4 regions of the Vallitalea longa genome follow, and region 1 is predicted to be linked to each of the others. Evidence: riboswitches for the same ligand, from Rfam matches in the RefSeq annotation. Region 1 holds a riboswitch; each other region holds the start of a gene.
What was found. Region 1 has a riboswitch for cobalamin ahead of QMG30_RS19065 (sirohydrochlorin cobaltochelatase). Riboswitches for the same ligand answer to the same signal wherever they lie in the genome.
Positions count from the first base shown of each region.

Region 2: linked by a shared signal. The riboswitch ahead of QMG30_RS22950 (cobyric acid synthase) and the one ahead of QMG30_RS19065 (sirohydrochlorin cobaltochelatase) in region 1 are both predicted to bind cobalamin.
Region 3: linked by a shared signal. The riboswitch ahead of QMG30_RS17210 (ABC transporter substrate-binding protein) and the one ahead of QMG30_RS19065 (sirohydrochlorin cobaltochelatase) in region 1 are both predicted to bind cobalamin.
Region 4: linked by a shared signal. The riboswitch ahead of QMG30_RS02490 (DUF4430 domain-containing protein) and the one ahead of QMG30_RS19065 (sirohydrochlorin cobaltochelatase) in region 1 are both predicted to bind cobalamin.

Region 1 covers NZ_BRLB01000015.1:95,999-101,091, forward strand. Annotated here, with positions in the region: gene cbiD (cobalt-precorrin-5B (C(1))-methyltransferase CbiD) at 1-496, opposite strand, end outside; gene QMG30_RS19055 (precorrin-8X methylmutase) at 483-1,127, opposite strand; gene QMG30_RS19060 (cobyrinic acid a,c-diamide synthase CobB) at 1,120-2,511, opposite strand; gene QMG30_RS19065 (sirohydrochlorin cobaltochelatase) at 2,508-3,287, opposite strand; cobalamin riboswitch at 3,495-3,636, opposite strand; gene QMG30_RS19070 (hypothetical protein) at 3,774-5,093, opposite strand, start outside.
Region 2 covers NZ_BRLB01000025.1:37,755-42,847, forward strand. Annotated here, with positions in the region: gene QMG30_RS22935 (amino acid ABC transporter permease) at 1-103, shown strand, start outside; gene QMG30_RS22940 (amino acid ABC transporter ATP-binding protein) at 75-809, shown strand; gene QMG30_RS22945 (prolyl oligopeptidase family serine peptidase) at 998-2,410, opposite strand; cobalamin riboswitch at 2,722-2,890, shown strand; gene QMG30_RS22950 (cobyric acid synthase) at 3,059-4,546, shown strand; gene cbiB (adenosylcobinamide-phosphate synthase CbiB) at 4,677-5,093, shown strand, end outside.
Region 3 covers NZ_BRLB01000012.1:138,230-143,322, reverse strand. Annotated here, with positions in the region: gene QMG30_RS17220 (ABC transporter ATP-binding protein) at 1-14, opposite strand, end outside; gene QMG30_RS17215 (FecCD family ABC transporter permease) at 43-1,080, opposite strand; gene QMG30_RS17210 (ABC transporter substrate-binding protein) at 1,108-2,043, opposite strand; cobalamin riboswitch at 2,178-2,352, opposite strand; gene QMG30_RS17205 (replication-associated recombination protein A) at 2,436-3,755, opposite strand; gene QMG30_RS17200 (carbohydrate-binding protein) at 4,000-4,758, shown strand; gene QMG30_RS17195 (carbohydrate-binding protein) at 5,017-5,093, shown strand, end outside.
Region 4 covers NZ_BRLB01000001.1:578,795-583,887, reverse strand. Annotated here, with positions in the region: gene QMG30_RS02500 (helix-turn-helix domain-containing protein) at 1-762, opposite strand, end outside; gene QMG30_RS02495 (MFS transporter) at 1,081-2,304, shown strand; cobalamin riboswitch at 2,449-2,636, shown strand; gene QMG30_RS02490 (DUF4430 domain-containing protein) at 2,791-5,093, shown strand, end outside.

The DNA of each region.
Region 1 (5,093 bases):
GATTAAATGTCTTTTTAGCCAATTCCTCGCCTTGAGGTATACTAATAATGACATCCACCCCTTCTATTTCTTCCATAATACTTTCAACTGACTGTGTTATCATTTTGAGTGGTGTAGGATTAATGGCATAATGGTTAATAGGTACCTGTAATCCTTCCTTAGTAACTATACCCACTCCTTTACCTCCAATGATATTGATTTTATTATCATCCCGCTTTATTACCTCAGCAAAGATTTCAACACCATTAGTAATATCTGGATCATCACCAGAATCTTTCACTATACAACAAGATGCTTTATCTTCATCAAACTTACATTTATGAACATCCAAGTTTAAATTCCAACCTTTTGGTGTGATGATTTTAACTGAATCAATCTTCTCTTGATTTTTCAACATATAACAAGCAGCTTTCGTAGCGGCTGCAGCACAAGAACCAGTCGTATATCCTGTTCTTAATTTTTTACAGCCTTTGTATATGTATCTACTGTTTTGCAAGTTTTTTCACCGCTTCTCTTAGAACTGCATTAATTATCGCTACTGCAATAGTACTTCCACCTTTTCTACCTTTTGTTATTATTGAAGGAATATCTTCTTCCCATAGAGCATCCTTAGATTCAGTAGCCCCTACAAATCCTACCGGAACACCAATTACCGCTTTTACTGAACCAATTTTATTTTTATTACTTTGATCTATAAGTCTAAAAAGTGCCGTTGGGGCATTTCCTACAGCAAAGACTTTATCCCCTGGCATCTCTAGAGCTAAATCTACTGCTGCCATTGAACGTGTAATACCTTTTTCTTTAGATATTCTATAGGCCTCATCTGATCCCACTAAACACTTAATTCTAATACCTAACTGCTCTGTAAGTTTTTTGCTAATACCTGCTTTTATCATTTGTGTATCAGTAATAATTGTACAACCACTTGCAAAAGCTTCTAATATGATATTCTCAACTTGGTTTTTAAATAACAAAATGTCCTCATATATAAAATCTGTCGTTGTATGGATAACTCGTTGCATAATACTTAATCTCAATGGTGTAAGATCTGTATTTTTCATGCTCTCATATATAATCCTGAAACTCTCTTCTTCTATCTTTCCTGGGTTTTTTATAAAATCATGCATTGTTTATCTCCTTTTGTCTCTTTATTATAGATGCTGTATACAGAAATTTTTCTGGTATTGATGGTTCAGCTGGAAAATAAATATGAGGGTACATACCATATGCATTTTTATACAATTTTCCGCAATACCATATCTTATTACCTTTTTCTCCTATGACATATGTAGGTTCTTCCTCTGTTCTATCAACCACTGATCTATGAAATTCGTGAGCTCTAAATACAGTATCTTCATCAAATAGAGGGGTTCTCCCTTTAGTTTTTATAGAAACATAACCGAAATTCTGAAGTCTTTTTTTCATATAAGCTCCACCTTTAAATATTCCTACCATTCTATAAGTTTCACTTTCCAGATTGGTTATTGTTTCGTGAAGATACATGTAACCACCACATTCTGCATATATAGGAATATTCTCATCAGCTTTTTCCTTAATATCTTGCATTAAACTCATGTTATTAGATAATTCCTTAGCAAATACCTCTGGATAACCTCCTGCTAAATATATACCATCACATTTTTCTGGTAATAACTTATCTTGTAATGGACTAAAATAATGAATTTCAGCTCCTAGTCCTTTCAACATTTCTATATTCTCATTGTAATGAAATGAAAAAGCCTTATCCTTTGCCACTGCAATATGCACACCATAAATTTTATTAGATTTTAGTATATTTGTATCTTCTAACATTTCTGTATTATTGGCTATTTCAATTAACTTATCAATGTCTATGGTACTTGTTATAGTCTCAGCCAATTTATTCACCTTGGCAGTGATATCCTCTATTTCACTACTTTGAATCAATCCTAGATGTCTACTTTCCAACTTAACATCATCTAATTTCGGTAGATAGCCTATTACTGGAACATTAGTATTTTTCTCAATAGTTTCTTTTAGTATTTCATAATGTCTTCCTGACATAGGAATATTGATGATTACTCCTTCTAAAGAAACATCTCTAAAAGTTTTCATGCCATGCACTATTGCTGCTGCACTAGTTGACATACCTTTTGCATTCATTACTAAAATAACTGGTGCTTTCAGTATCTTAGATATATGTGCTGTACTTCCTAGCATAGGCTCTTTTCCATAGCCATCGTATAATCCCATTACTCCTTCAATAATATTTATATCCGCTTCTTTACTGTATTTATTAAATAAATATATATTCCTCGATTCTTCTAGAAGCCATCCATCTATGTTAATGCTTGGTCTACCAGTCACCGTTTCATGAAATCCTGGATCTATATAATCAGGACCTACTTTATACGGTTGTACTTTTAATCCTCTTTTGCACAATGTAGCCATTAATGCTATAGTAAGGGTTGTTTTTCCTGTTCCACTGTGTGGTGCAGATATTATTAGCCTAGGGTTTGTTTTATTGGTCATTGATTATCCACTGCTTCCTTTAGATGATTGATATATATTTTTCTGATAGCTTCATTAGCACCTAATCCTTTGGTTATTGTTTTAACTTCTATGTTGTTGGTCGATAATATATTTTTCCATGAATCATCTTCATCACCTGCCATGTCATTGTGTGCATGGTCTCCTGCAACTATCAAAAATGGCATAAGGACTGTTTTACTGTACTTATCTCTTTTCAGCCTTTTTATAACTGATTCTATACCATCTTCTATAGTTCCTATGAATATGGGTAATTGTTCATTCTCAATAAGATATTGTAAATAATAGTAACTGGCATTAGCATAATGTTCTGTACCATGCCCCATCAGTACTACAGCTTCATCAGGCTCTACTTGTGGAATATAAGTTTTCAATGCTTCTATGACTTGTTTATAATCATTTTTATGATACAGTAAAGGGTTAGAAAGAGTAATATGTACATTCTTATTATGATTCAATATATTAACGATAGTTTTAATCTTATCATATTCAAAACCTGGTATTATGTGGGTCGGTTGAACAATTATTTCTTCGAACCCTTCTTCAATCAATTGTTTTATGGCTTCTTCAGGTGTGTTAATAAATATATTTTCTTTCTTTAACTTTCTTAGGATAATATTAGAAGTAAATGCACGTACTACATTATAATCGGTAAAAGTTGTTTCTATTAATCTTTCTATAGGTTCTATTTGTTCTTTTCTTGCTTGTTCATAACTACTCCCAAAACTTGTAACAACTATGGCTTTTTTCTTATTCAATACAACTACCTCCTTTTTTCTAAAATACAACTAAGGAAAGACCAAAGAGGCTACGCCCTCTGAAAAGATTTTAGGGAAAATTATCGTATTCATTAAAAAACTCTTATCTACAACGAGATAAGAGCATGATATTAACAATATTTATTAAATAGTCTAATAAAATAGTTACACCCTTAGTCCCTCGCAAAGTTTTTACGTAAATAATACGTAAGTGTATAAGATTAAATAGGTATTCTGACTTTAATGATTTCCTATAACGAAAAACATTACACAGTGGCGTGACCGTTCAGGATTCTAACCTGATTCCCTTTAAAGATATTATTAACATCTTTAAACATATTGCTATTCAATCATTATATTTAATTGTTAGTATTCACAGATAAGAACTATGAATCACTATCCTTTTCTAATAATCAATTAATCTAATAATAAATCATATAATGCTGCATGTCAATGTATTCATCTATGATTGAGGTTATCTTGATTTTATCCTATCAACCAATCTAATTCAATATCATCAATAATCCATCTATCACCCTTTTTTATCATATGGAAAATATATTTGAACAAATTATCTTCGTCCTCATACATAAGTATGGCTATTTTATTTTCTTCATCAATGTCAAAATTCATTTCAGGTCCTATTTCACTACTATTTTGTAATACATAATGTAAACATCCAAAAGATGTATCTATCTTATCAGCTTCTTCATCTTGACATAACTCATTCAAACGTTCAACAATCTCTATTGAATCCAAATCCAGTGACCTCAACTGTAAATATTGCATGGTTACTTCTTTTATAGTAATTGGATATGGTGGTAAATCAAATGATATTCTATCTAATTGAAACTTTTCACCTATCAGATTGTAATAATAATTAACATGGTAATGGTATGTATAGCTATCTGATCTACTTTTTTTATATCCATCATATTGACCATCCTGGTTTTCATCAACTAAAACATCCTCACCATCCCCAGAAGGGCAAACACAGCAATCTATCTTATAAATCTTATCATCTTTTAATCCATAAAGGACAAATCCTTGTATATTTACACCGTTTGTTAATCCACAATATAAATATTTATTGGGAAGGTTATCTAGTTTTACCAGATTAATATTATTAATAGAATACCCTGTACTAACATAATCACCCTCTAATTCCTTGACATTTCCTTCTTTCAATCTCAAAACATATACTTCAGAAAAATATTCATAACTCAAATCGTTATTTATTAGACTTGTTCCGATTATGAATTCCGATACCCCATCAACATCCATATCCTCTTCCTTGAAATATACTATTTGTGTATCACTATCTTTTTTATTAATGTATTCTATAATTTCTTCTGGTATAGCATCATATGCTCTTTTATTCTTACTATCCTCTTCTTGATCCTCATTATCTTTATTGTCTCCATTAACACTAATAACACGATTTCCAACCCATTCATCAATTGTTTTTGGTGGTTCATTACTAAATTTTTCATTATCTACATTGGAAAAATAACATATACCATCTTCTCCATCAATAGCTGTCATAAATTGATTCTTAATATCGTCAACCATGACGATAGCAGAATTTCCATATCCTTTTTTACCAAAAATACGGACTTTCATTCCAAGATTATCTTTATCTTCTATATCACGATAATACTGTGAAATATCAATGAATTCCTCATAATATTCTCCTACCAACTCTTTAAATATATCTTCTTGCTCATTTTTGTAACAAATCCCCACTGATTTAGCTGATGGTAAAGGTGTTTCTATAAGTTCAGCTAACTCTGTTCTATTATTTTT
Region 2 (5,093 bases), on a different contig from region 1:
TGTTGGAGCTTTGTATTTTATACTTACCTTTGCTGTGTCATTATTATCTAGAATGTTTGAGAGGAGGTATAAACATGAATATAGAACTAAAAAACATTTGTAAGAGTTATGAAGGCAATGTAGTTCTAGAAAATATCAATTATGAAGATAATATTAATTCTATAGCAATCATTGGTCCATCAGGAGGCGGAAAATCAACTCTATTACGTATCATTGGTGGATTATTGCTTCCTACATCTGGTGAAATGTATATTGATGGCAACATAATTAATTTTGACGAGAAATCATTACAAGCTTTTCGCAGAAATATTGGATTTGTTTTTCAATCAAAAGGATTATTTGAGCATTTGACAGCTATGGAAAATGTTATACTGCCTCTTATACATACTTTTGGTATAAACAAAGATGATTCCACCCAAATAGCGAGTAAGCTGTTTGATAGATTTGGATTGGTACAGGAAAAAGACAAATATCCATCACAGCTATCTGGAGGCCAACAACAGCGAATTTCCATAGCTAGAGCTGTCGCTATAAAACCCAAACTTTTATTATTGGACGAGCCAACTTCTGCATTGGATCCAGAATATACAGGAGAGGTACTTGACATGCTTAATGAATTTCAAAATGATGGTTTGGATACTATAATAGTTACCCATGAAATGGGATTTGCAAAAAATTCTTGTGAAAAGGTCATATTTTTGGCAGAAAATACTATCATTGAGAGTGGCAAAAGCAGTAGAATTTTTAGAGAGCCTAAGAGTAAGCAGTTGATAAGTTTTCTTGATAAGATATTAGAGTGGAAGGTTTAATTTAATGCAGGCAGATAAAGGATTATAGCTTTGGGTTATATTTAATAGTGAATATAAGGTAAAGGCAAATATTATATTATGAAAATATTTGTCTTTACCTTTTTATACATAGTAGCTTAATTGCTTGGTTAGCTTGATCCAATTAGATTTTGTTAGTTATTGATGTATTGACGGTTATACTATTGGATTCATTGATTTGATAAAATAAATTCAGCTATATCATCAGTAACTTGTTTATCTACGTTAGAAGCTATGGAATATTCAGTTGGAGAAGGAGTGCCTTCACCTTTCATAAATAGATGATTAAGCCCATCATATAATTTGAATGTAACGGTATCCTTGGATTCTAAGCTTTCTTTCCATAGATTGAAATCATCTAGAGTAACTTGGTAATCTCTTTTCCCTTGCAAGAATAACATTGGTTTAGTAATTTCTTGTGCCATTACTGTAGGTCGATAATCTTTTAGGTCCAACCAATATTTTTTACCTGTGCCTCCTAAATCTTTTGCGGTATAAGTACTTGATTCGTCAAGTGATTTTACACGATCATAAACATTTTTATAATAATCAATTTGTTGTTGCTCTTCATCAGTAACAATATTATCCAAGTTAGCTAGATAAGGAATCTGATAAACTAATAAATCTTCTAATGGCCTAGCAGAACCTGCAAGGAAGATGTATCCATTTGCATCAGGAAGTTCATTAGCTATACGAGGCATTAAATATCCTCCCAGACTATGTCCTATAATATATATACCTTTAGCAGTGATATCTTTATTGTCAACAAGATAATCATATGCATAGACTACATCATCTATGGTTTCATCATATACAGTTAATTGATCTTGATTAGCGATTATTTTATTCCTATGAGTGTAAGTCCTTTTATCATATCTGAGAACTCCAATGCCATTACTTACAAGTGAATATGCTATGTCTCTAAAAGGTTTATTTGGTCCGATAGTCTCATCTTTATCACTTGGTCCGGAACCTTGTACAAGAATAACTATCGGGTACTCATCTTTGCCTTTTGGAACAGTCAATAAACCAGATAATTTGTATTCATCTGCACCAAATTCAACGGGTATTTCTTCTGCATTTTCAGGGAGAGAAACGTCTAGGTCAGCTCCTTCAGAGGTTGGTAATAAATTAAAGCCTAGTATGGATTCGTTTTCATCAAACATGACAATACACATGAGATTGGATTTGCTACATTTACTTATTATGGTTACTGTTGTATTTTTATCCTGAGTAATTGAGTTAGTGGATAAAATCTTTTCAAAATCTCCAACCAAACCAGTAATTTGGGTATCTGCTTTTGCTAAATTATCTTCACTTAATTGATTTTGTAATTCTTTAGAAAAATTAGTATCATCAATTATGGATTTAAAGTCTTTGTTTATATATAAGTTGAATAAATCTATAGCTGTTTTTTCATACTTATTATCAGTATCATTTGATTTTTCTTGTTCTGGTGAGGTGCCATTTTCTGTGGATTCTGATTGATTGCTATCTGTGATGGGTTCATCAGATTTTGAGTAATTATTGCATCCTGAAAATGTAAGTAAAATGATTAGTGTAATTAATATAAGCTTTTTCATAATAAATCCTTCCTTTCTTATGAAGTCATTTTATTATTGATGACTTGGCTTAGACTATCTTTAATTTAATGTGGGTAAAGCGTTAAGCCTTTCATAAGCTTACTCACATAGAATATTGAAGTGGTAAAGTCCAGTTGATATTAATAGGTTACTATAATAATTAGATTATTAGACAAATATCTAAATTACAATAATTATAATATATAAACTAAATATAGTCAAGATATTGATTTTATCTTTGGTATAGAATATAATGAATTCATGTAAAAATTTAATATATGCAAATAATACTACTATGTTATAGTGTATTATTTGCAAAAGTAAGTTGTGTTTTAAGGAAACTGGTGAAAATCCAGTACAGCCACCGCTACTGTAATTTACTACTAATGTAATAGAGGTCACTGGACTTAATAGTTTGGGAAGACATTACATTGGGTTATATGTATAAGTCAGGATACTTAGCACTGATTACTTGAATATTAAATCCAGATTGCGTGTGGAGATATGGGTTTGTTTTAATGTATATTTCAATTATTCTATGACATTTCTTCAAACGATATCCCCAAAAATCTTAAGTTTTTATAATCGAATATGTTAATGATAACCTAAGTAGTTATGTAAAATAATGAAAAAATGGAGTGAATAATAATGAATAATATTATGTTTCAGGGAACTGCTTCAACTGTGGGTAAAAGCATATTGACTGCTGCTTTATGTAGAATTCTAAATGATGATGGAATTAGTGTAGCTCCATTTAAATCTCAGAATATGGCGCTTAACTCTTTTATAACAGAAGATGGAAAAGAGATGGGCAGAGCTCAAGTTGTACAAGCTGAAGCCGCACGTATTAAACCACAAGTTGAAATGAATCCGATTTTATTGAAACCTACAAGTGATGTAGGAAGTCAAGTAATTCTAAATGGTAAGATATATAAGAATATGTGTGCCAAAGATTATTTCGGTACAAAGGCAGGACTAAAACAGCACATAATGGAATCTTATAATAAGTTACAATCCAAACATGAGGTTATAGTAATAGAAGGAGCAGGAAGTCCAGCGGAAATTAATCTCAGAGAAAATGATATCGTTAATATGGGAATGGCTGAGATGGTTGATGCTCCTGTTGTCTTAATAGGAGATATTGATAAAGGAGGAGTTTTTGCTTCAATCTATGGAACAGTTATGCTTCTGGAACCTGAAGAAAGAAAGCGAATAAAAGGGTATGTCATAAATAAATTCAGAGGTGACGTCAAGATACTTCAACCTGGTATAGATATGTTCTATGAAAAATTGCAAATACCATGTTTGGGGGTTATCCCTTATGAATCACTAAAAATAGATGATGAAGATAGTGTTACTGAAAGATTTGATATGAAAGAAGAGGCAGATATCATTATAGGGGTACTGCGGTTACCACATATGTCCAATTTTACTGATTTCACAGTATTTGAATTAGAAGATAATGTATCTGTAAGGTACATAAAAGAAAATAAAGATTACGAAGGAATTGACCTTCTGATTATTCCAGGCAGTAAAAATACCATAAAAGATATGGAATATATACACAATTCATCACTGAAGGCAGGTATATATAGAGCTCATAGGAATGATGTCCCAATTATTGGTATATGCGGAGGGTATCAAATATTAGGTGAAACCATTGAAGACGAAAAAGGTGTAGAAACTTCAATGTCAAGTATTAACGGATTAGGTTTGTTAGAAATTATTACGGAAATGGAAGATAGCAAACAAACTACCCAAATAACTGGAAATATAATAGAAGATATTCCTTTTGCAGAAAAATCCTATAATCTACAAGTTAGTGGATATGAAATACATATGGGTAAAACCGAGTTGATGGGTGATAGTTTACCACTTATTAAATTACAAGATGGACGAATAGACGGTGCAATGAACGCCAAGAAAAATGTAATGGGAACATATCTTCATGGAATATTCGACAACGATGAGTTAAGAAAACTGATCCTTGATAATATAAAGAATAAAAAAGGATTGGACATTGATAGTAACATTGATTACGCTAAGCTAAAAGACATTGAGTACGATAAATTAGCAAAACTAGTAAGAGATCATATGGATATAGATAAAATAAAAGATATTATTTATAATAGATAACTCAACTTTATAATTATTAATAAGGGTAAAGTATTATAATCACGTAGACATATCATTTCTATGGAGAAGGCATGATTATAATATTTTGCCCTGCTTACTGAAATATAATAAAAAATTAGAGGTGCTATAATTGAAACCCATAATAATATTATGTATAGCCATATTACTAGATAGAATATTTGGCGACCCTGTTAATATACCACATCCTATTATATATATAGGAAAATTAATCAGTAGATTAGAAAAGACAATAAGAAAGAGTAGAATACCTTTGAAGATTGGAGGTTTCGTACTTCTAATTACGACAGTCGGAATAACATTTTTTTCTATAACCCTAGTGCTATTCGTATGTTCTAAAATTCATCCATACATACAAGATATAGTAACTACCTATTTATTATATACTGCTTTGGCTGCTAAATGTTTAAAAGATGAAGTATTAAAAGTATATAAAGCAATAGAAAAGGATGATTTGGAATTATCTAGAAAACAGTTATCTTATTTAGTTGGAAGAGATACTAACAATTTAACTAAAGAAGAAATTATA
Region 3 (5,093 bases), on a different contig from region 1:
CTAACTACACTCATAATATTCATTCCTTTTGATTATGTTGGTTTATAGAACTTTCTTTTTATTCTGATATAGCAAAAACAAGAAAAATGGAACTCCAAAAATCGATGTTATAATTCCTACCGATAATTCACCAGGGGATATGATAGTTCTTGCAATAGTATCACATAATATCATAAAAATAGCTCCAACAAGCATAGCAAGTGGTATTAATTTCTTGTGATCCGGACCATTAATTATTCTTATTATATGAGGTATTATTAGTCCAACGAAACCTATAATTCCACTAGCTGATACAACCACTGCTACCATGATTGATGAGACCCCCAATATGATTTTTTTCGTTTTATTAACATTGATTCCTAAACTTCCAGCAGCATCGTCACCTAACAACATTAAATTCAATTCTTTTGAAAACACCATCAGTATAATAGAACATATAATCACACAAGGTGCTATAACTGCAACTTCCGACCAACTTGACGTACTGAAACTTCCTAGTGTCCATAAATACACTTTTTCTAGTTTATCTCTATTTAATAACATAAGTAGAGACATTAGAGCAGACAATAAATAGTTAATAGATATACCCGCCAACAATAATGTTGTAGTAGGAAGTTTTTTACCAATTGCAGATATTTTTAGAACTACTATAACTGTAAGCATAGCTCCAACAAAGGCAAATATACTTACTCCTGTAAAAGCAAATATATGTTTATCAAAATTAAATATCAAACCTATTGTTGCCCCAAGAGCTGCTCCTGATGAAATTCCAAGCACAAAAGGGTCAGCCATAGGGTTCTTGAATACTCCTTGAAATGAACATCCCACAACTGAAAGTGCTCCTCCAGTGAATAAGGCTAATATTATTCTTGGCAATCTTAGATTAGTTATTATTTTAATGTGAGAATCCTTAATACCTTCTAAGGACACTAAATCATCTAAAAACGGTATTTTATTTAATAGAATCTTACTACTTTCAATAAAATTAATTTTTACCGAACCAAAACCGCATGCTATAATAACAACTGCTATAAGTATCAGTAAGCTTATAATTATATTGCTTTTTCTATATATCTTCATAATAATAACCTGCTTTGCTTAGTATGTCTATTCTAGTACTTCCGGATGGAAAATTTTAACTAATTCTTCTAATCCAACAACAAGTCTTGGACCTTGTCTGAAAAAAACATTTTCATCTGTTTCATATAATCTACCTTCTTTTACTGCTGTTAGATCTTTGTATCCTTCTAATTGTTCAATTTTACTCTTGGAATCAAATTTATTAGAACATATTACTATTTCTGGATCTTGGTCGACAAGCTGTTCTATACTATAAGACCAACCAGTAGCATCCTTAGCAATATTTTCTGCTCCAGCGCTTTCTATTAGTTTTCCTAGAAAAGTCTCTCCAGTTGCTGTAGAGTTATGCTCACCATAGCCTACAACAAAATATGCTGTTGGTTTTTCTTTTCCTTCTACAGCTTTTGTTAGTTCAGAAACTTTGTCTTTCATATCATCAATTATTTTATCTGATTTATCTTTTACATTAAGTACTTTGCCAAGTGTAGCTATATATTTATATGTGTCGTCAAATCCTCCCGTTAGTGCTAAAGCCAAAACAGTAATTCCCTGCTGTTGTAACTGAGTAATAGTTTCGTCAGATACATGAGCTGATACAAGAACAATATCTGGACCAATTTCTACTATTCTTTCAATATCGGGTTGTGTTAATTCACCTAAAGATTCTATATCTTCCACTTCACTAGGGTAATCACAATAATCTGTTCTACCAACAAGTTTATCTCCTGCTTCTAGGGCAAATATTGTTTCTGTGAATTCTGGTGATAGTGAAATTACAGTTTCTGGTTCTTTTTCGATTGTTATATTATTACCATACTTATCTTCTACGTCCATAGGATATGTAATCGCTTCATTCTCTTGTTTGTCAATTGAAGTATCCGTTTTATTATTACAAGCACCTAAACTAAATACCAATGTCATAATTAACATTAAGGATAATAATATTTTTGATAATTTTTTCATAAAAATTAACCTCCATAGTTATTTTAATAATCGGCTTTTATGCATATGTAGCAAATTATTTATAAACAACAAAAAACTGTGCTGAGGCACAGTTAGATTACAAATAAAATGTATCTACACTCTCCCACCGAAAGCTGAAACATCATAAAAAGGCAGGTCTCCTGGCTTATGGCTTGACTTACTCTCTAGTCTTCTCGGTCTCCCAATGACAAAATTAGATTTCATACCATTTACAGTAGCGGGGGCTGCAGCGGCATCTGACCGCTTTCCCTTTTTAACTCTATGAGTACCTTTTCATATATAAAATTTTCACAACTCATCATATATAACTAATATATTCATAAGTTATCTATATTATATACTTATCATAAGATATGTCAAGATAAATGATCTTATCTGGTTTTAATTTTCTTAAAATGTTCGATTATATTTTTTTCATAACCCTGCATAGTAGGTTCATAATATTTTTTGTCCATTAATTCATCTGGCAAATACTGTTGGTCAACATAATGATTATCATAATCATGAGCATATTTATAATCAATTCCATGTCCTAATTTTTTGGCACCACTATAATGACTATCTTGCAGATGAGGTGGAATCGCATCAATTTGTATTCTCTTGACATCTGCTAGTGCTTTATCTATGGCGAGATATGCAGCATTACTTTTGGGAGCACAAGCTACATAAGTAGCTGCTTGTGATAGTATTATTCTTCCTTCAGGCATCCCAATAAAGTTAACAGCTTCAGCCGCAGCTACAGCAACCTGTAAAGCCTGTGGATCAGCATTTCCTACATCTTCAGAAGCACATATCACTATTCTTCTAGCTATAAATTTGGGATCTTCTCCTGCATAAATCATTCTAGCCAAATAATATACAGCAGCATCTGGATCCGAACCTCTCATACTCTTGATGAATGCTGATATAGTATCATAGTGATTATCACCATTTTTATCATAATTGATAACCCTTTTCTGAATACATTCAGCAGCAACTTCTATAGTAATATCAATTATACCTTTCTCATCTGGTTCAGTAGTCAATATTCCTAATTCTACTGCATTAAGAGCTGCTCTAGCATCTCCATTGGCTCTGTCAGACAAGAATTCCAAAGCATCTTCTTCTATCACAGCATTAAAGTTTCCTAGTCCTTTCTCTTTATCTGTTATGGCTCTCATAATTAGTTTACTTATATCTTCTTTATCAAGAGGTTTCAATTCAAATACTCTAGATCTTGATACCAGAGCACTATTCACCTCAAAATACGGATTTTCTGTAGTTGCACCTATAAGTGTAATAGTGCCATCTTCAACATATGGAAGAAGTGCATCTTGCTGAGCTTTATTGAATCTATGGATTTCATCAATAAATAATATCGTCTTGCCTAAAGTCATTCCAATCCTATTTTTCGCTTCATTAACTACTTTTTCAATATCCTTCTTACCGGATATTGTAGCATTTAATTGTACGAATTCAGCTTTTGTGGTATTTGCTATTACTTTTGCTAATGTAGTTTTACCTGTTCCAGGTGGTCCGTAAAATATTAGTGAACCTAGTTTGTCTGCTTTTATAGCTCTATATAATAATTTACCTTTACCAATTATATGTTCCTGACCAACAACTTCTTCTATTGATGTTGGACGTAACCTAGCTGCTAAAGGGGATTCTGTCTCTAATGTTTTTTCTCTCATCATATCAAATAAATCCATATCTATCTCCTCTGTCATAATAGTAATTCTAAGTTTTCTAATGATCTTATTATTATTAACTAATTATTTATTAATTATATCATACATAACTATAGTTACGCTATAATTCATTATCCTATTTAATCAAACTAATCAGAAATAATTATCCTTTTGTTTAAATTATGTATATTAAGTATTCAATTTGTTGATTGACTTTAAAATATATTGTAATATACTATATATTATCAGAAAAGGAGGAATTTTCATGAAAAATAAGCATTTCAAAAATTTAGTAACTTTTATTATTTGTTTTATTTTTATGCTTAACATTACTGATTTTAGTATTTCAGCTCAAACACCTAATGTTCAATTATATTCTACCATAATAGGAACAGGGCAACATTATGATCATGGTCGTGCTGTTTACACATATTATACAACTGGGTATATATATGTTAATAATTTAAACAGCAACAAAAAAGTGTCAGTACACTATACTTATGATGGTATTAACTGGTTAGATCAACCTGCTACTTATTTAAAAACTTTAAAAAATGGGTCAGAAGTTTGGAGTTATAGAACACCCGATCACCCTTACGCGGCAATGTCGAGAGATTGTACTTATAATTGTAGATTTGCTATTAAGTATGAGGTTAATGGTAACACATATTGGGATAATAATAATGGACAAGATTATTTTATTCAATATAGCAATAATCGTTACAATGCTCCTTACATATTATCTAAAAGCGTTGTTACGTTACACTATCCTTTAGGTACTTACAGCGGCCGTAATTATCTTTACTTAAAAGATTTAGGTCCCGATAAGTCAGTTAAGGTACGTTATACAGCTGACAATTGGTTGACCTATAAAGAAATCAATGCCTCTCATTTTATAAGCTATGATAATAATGTTGAAGAATGGTATTTTGATTTAGATAAAAAATATGAGTTTGCTATTGGTTACACAGTTAACGGTATTACTTATTGGGACAACAATTTCGAATCGAATTATAAGAAATAAGATACCAATTAATTTATTATATTGTTTTTTATCATATACCATAATTATTATCAAAATCAAATAAATTGTATACTTATTTTTTTAGATTTACATGTATAGTTATACTAATACTGTAAAAATTATCACCCATTTAACATATAATTTATTAACTATTTTTTATAATGTTATAATATTTTATTATTAATTAATATTCTGTTTATTAATTGACATAAATTTATTTAGCTATTATAATATATTTTGAAAAAGGAGGAATTTATTATGGAAAAAAAGTTTTTTAGAAATTTAGTAACTTTTATTATTTGTTTTGTTTTTGTACTTAACATTAGTTGTTTCAG
Region 4 (5,093 bases), on a different contig from region 1:
ATAGGCTTTATTAAAATGTAAGATGCTCAGAACATTTAAATCCATGCAATCTATTATTGATAGTGCTTTATTTATCACATTAAGAGCATTTGTATGTTTATCCATAAGAATATATGTGTTAGCTAAAGTATTATACATTTTTACTTTCGACAAGTTGGAAAGACTTGATGAAATATTGCTATGTGTCAATAAATATTCTAATATCTCAATGCTATATTTATAGCCATTTATGAAATGAAATATAATAGCTAAACTATGATAAGAACGAATTTTATCAGAGGATAGTTTGTTTTTATGTAAAAACAATAATAAATCATCATTTTTTTTAAGGAATAAAGATTCTTTGATAAGGTCTATTGATTTATAATAATCGTGATTTATCTCCATTTCACATATTGATTTTAGATATAATATATACTGCTCGTTTTGCGGGGTTTGAAAATCGGTATGATGTTCCATTATAGTCAGTTGGTCGTTGAGACCAGTATAATCACATGAATTTATTAATAAACTTACTTTCTTTTTAGTTGATATCATAAAATCAGGATCATCATAGTCAGAAAATTTTAATAAATCTATTATGTCGTTACCTAGTATTTTAGACATTTCAACTATCATATTAGTTGATGGAGCTACTTTTCCTGTTTCGATTAGACTAATATATTTACGGCTACATTGTATAGTATCAGCTAATCTTTGTTGAGAGATATTATTAGAACGTCTTATTTCACTAAATTCTTTTCCAAATCTATACAAATTCATTATTTCACTCCTATATTGAGAAATATCATACTCTTTAATGTTTATGGGCTATGATGATATAATTAGACTACTAGATAATATATTAATTATAATTATTATATATCAGTAAAAATAATACTACAAGTAATAAAAACAATCTGCCAAGAAGCATTTTGCATGCAGCTGAATTATTATTGTAGATTATTGGCTTACTCCCATATAATATTGAAATGGGAAAGTTGAGTAATTAATATTTATTAGTGTAAAGCGAAAATAGAATATCCATAAATTGTAGTGTCAAATAATATAATATTTAGTAGTAATTATAGGAGGAGTTTTATGTCAACAAAAATAAATAAAAATGGTTTTAGATATCTAGTATTGGCTCAAATAATTTCTGATCTAGGAAATTGGTTTTACACAGCGGCTTTAAGTGCTATGGTATATATTATTACCCAGTCATCTTTAGCTTTGTCTTTTACATTAATTTTCAGTTTGCTTCCTTCTGCTATTTTTTCATTCGTGGGTGGAGGTATTAGTGATCGTTTTAATGCAAAAAAAACATTAATATTAATGGATGCAGTGAGAGCTGTTAGTATATTGTTTGTTTTGTTTTTTAAATCATCAGATACATTATATATTGTATATGTAGTTGCCTTCATGAATTCAATATGTGGTGCTTTACATACTATTTCTAAAAATGTCATCATTCAAAAGTTATTTAAAGGAGTTGAACTTAGAAAAGTTATTTCAAGACTTAGAATGTATTATGAACTTACTGTCATTTTCGGTTCTATGTGTGGTGGAATGATATTGGCTTACTTGGGTTTCTATACAGTAGTTATAGTTAATTCAGCTTCATTCGTAGTAGCTATGATATTCGTGCTATTGATCAGATATAATAATAAAACTTCTGTAGTTGTAGAAAAAGAGGAAAAAATTAGTTTTATAAATCTACAAAAAGAAGGATTTAAATATATATTTTCAAATGGTACATTAAAAGAAATCGCTTTGTATAAGATGTTTTATACTGTTGCAGGAGGAATACTTAATATCTTGCCAGCTATTATTGCTTTAGGCAGATTTAATTATGGAGAAGAGGGTACAGGATTCATATTTGCAAGCATTGGGGTAGGATCAATAATTGGAGCATGGCTTAATGGTATAATAAAAACAAAAGAATATAGTAATAAATATATGGCTTATGGTGCAATTGTTTTCGTATTTGGATTCATAATACTTATGTTAGCACCTAATTTCTATGTGGCTCTTGTTGCCACTGGTATTGTAGGGGGAGTTAGTATATTCTTACAAACTTATACAGAAGGTAGCTATATGGTTTTGGTGGACGAAGCATTTGTTGGTAGGGTAAGTGGCACATTTTTATTTATTACTTATGGAGGGATAACTATCTCTTTAGGTATATTGGGAGCTGTACTGAAAGAGCATTTTATGTTGACTTTGTTTATATGCATAATCATAATACTCATTCCTAATATATTGAATTTGTTGATAAAAGCATATAGTAGAAAAAATGATAAAGAGTATATATTCGAGAAATGATAGAATGAAATGAAATTCAGTTGTAGGTTAATTTAATTAACTAATTATTAGAATTTATTAATATTATAATGTTTTTTGTAATTTTTTATTATTAGTACTATAGGGTATTGAAATGATAATTATAGGCTGTTATAATTGAGTAACAATTGAAGATTGATATTTGGTCAGCTAATTAATTTTAGTTGTTAAAAGGGAAGCTAGTGAGATTCTAGCACAACACCCATTACTGTAAATGAATACAAGGCTTTTATAACCATTGAACCATAGGTTTGAGAAGGAGAAGCTAAGGTTAAGTCATGAGTCAGGAGACCTGCCAATTATCTTATTACAAACCTTTGGGATAGGAGGTTAATTGTAAAAGCTGTTAAAACTTTTATAATGCTTATAATAATGTGTTGATTATATAATTAAGCTATCTCATATGGAGATAGCTTTTTTTGATATCAATTATTATTAACTATCCAAATATAATTTTTGGAGGATAATATGAAAAGGATCAAAACAAAAGTATTACCAATTTTATTTTCAATCTTAATGATTGTATCATGCATTACACCTATATACGCACAGGAGAGGGGAACCCTTGATATTACACTAGCAAGTGTAGAAAATTTTGATAACAATCAAGATGCAATGTTTAACTTTAGTGTAGTAAATACAACTAATGAAACGTTACAAGCCAATTTGATTGTTGGACTTTACGAGAATAACACTAACAAAATGATTACATATAACTATGTTAATGATGAAATCAAGGCAAACAGTGATAAGAATTGGGGTACTTGTATACCAATTCCTGCTGATGGCGAATATAAAATCAAGGCTTTCGCATGGGATAATATGCATAATCCAGTTACTTTAAGTAACACTTTGATAGTTAACCAGCATCAAGAAGTTATAAGTATAGATGAAAAAGTTGATGAGGCCATTAAGCAAGCAGTCAAGTATCAATTGGATGCGGTAGGTGAACCAGGAGTTGCTACTATTGGAGGAGATTGGACAGTATTTTCTCTAGCAAGGTCAGGATTAGAAATACCAGAAAAGTATTATGAAACTTATTATGATAAAGTTGTAGGTAGAGTAAAAGAAGAAAGTATCAAAGATAAAAGAAGATGGGATGATAAAGTCACAGATGTTGAGAGAGTCTGCTTAGCCCTTTCTTCAATTGGAAAAAATCCAGCAAATGTAGATGGTATTAATTTACTAGACTATATATTTAATAAGGCTGAGAATTTCCCAGAGATAAAACCAGATGGAGAATTAGGACATAGACAAGGTGTCAATGAACTAAGTTTTGCATTATTGGCTATAGATGCGAAAGATTATAAAAGTGAAACTGGCATAACAAGAGAAAAGATAATAAATAGAATACTTAATGACTATCAAATCAAAGATGGAGGATTTGCATTAAGTGGTGATACATTAGATGTAGATACTACTGCAATGACTATTCAAGCTCTAGCACCTTATTATGATAGTAATGAAGATGTGAAAGCTGCTATAGATAAAGCTGTTGATAAATTATCTAAGCTACAGGGCAGTGATGGAAAATATGAAATCTCATTTGTTGGTAGTGAATTGACTAAACCATCAGAGACAATATCACAGATCATAGTTGCATTGACTTCACTTGGTATCAATCCTCATACTGATAGTAGATTCGTCAAAAATGATAATAGTTTAATAACTGCTTTACTTACATACATAGATTCTACTGGTGGATTTAAACATGTTCTTGACGAGAATGTTGATGGTATGGCTACTGATCAAGGACTATATGCATTAGTTGCTTATGATAGATTAGTAGAAGGCAAAAATACATTATACGATATGTCTGATGTCGATTTCAGTTCAGTAGGAACAGTTCAATTATCTATTGAAAAGAGAATAATAGGTAAAGGTGATACAGTAAGTCGAACATCCGTAGATTTATATGAAAAAGATAATGTATTTGATGTATTGAAAAGGCTTGTAGATGAAAAAGGCTTATCTATGAAGTGTACATATAATGATAAATACGGAAGTCGTTATATTGTATCAATAGATGGAGATGGAGAATTTGACCATGGTAATGGTTCAGGGTGGATGTATTATGTAAACGGTGAATTGCCTAACGTTGGTGTATCAGCGTATTTCCCTGAAGATGGAGATGTTATCAGATTAAGATATACTACGAATTGGGGTGCGTTGGAAGAACCTCTAGTAGATGTATTAAAACATAAAATCACAGAAGCAGAAAAATACTCTAAGGATGATTATACTGTTGGATCTTTCCAAGTGCTTGAAGATGCTATCAGTGATGCCAAGGTAATTACTGAAGATGACAGTTATAATAGTACCGAGGATTCAAAAGAATTAATAATAAGTGCCAAGATAGGTGAATTAAACAAAGCTATTGAAGGATTGGTAGAAGACAAAAATGATAAGCCTGTAGTTGCTCCTGATACTATTCCAGAGGATTTTGAAAATGACTTATGGCTTAATTCCAATTTCAGAATCATGGAAGTAGGAGATACATATGACTTAACAGCAAGACGTGTACCTGAAATAATTGATGATCCTATAAGTAACAGAGTAGCTCATCCTACATACCATTACAATGTTATAAAAGGTGATAGTGTAGAAATTGGTGCAACATCCGATAATGGAGTCAACAAAATAGAAGCTGTCAGCGTGGGAACTAGTGTTATTGAAGTTACATATGATGCGACTCACCAATATAATAGAGATTTCGGTGCTTGTTCTGACGTTAACAAAGCGTATATCGTTGTAGATGTAACAGATGGGGA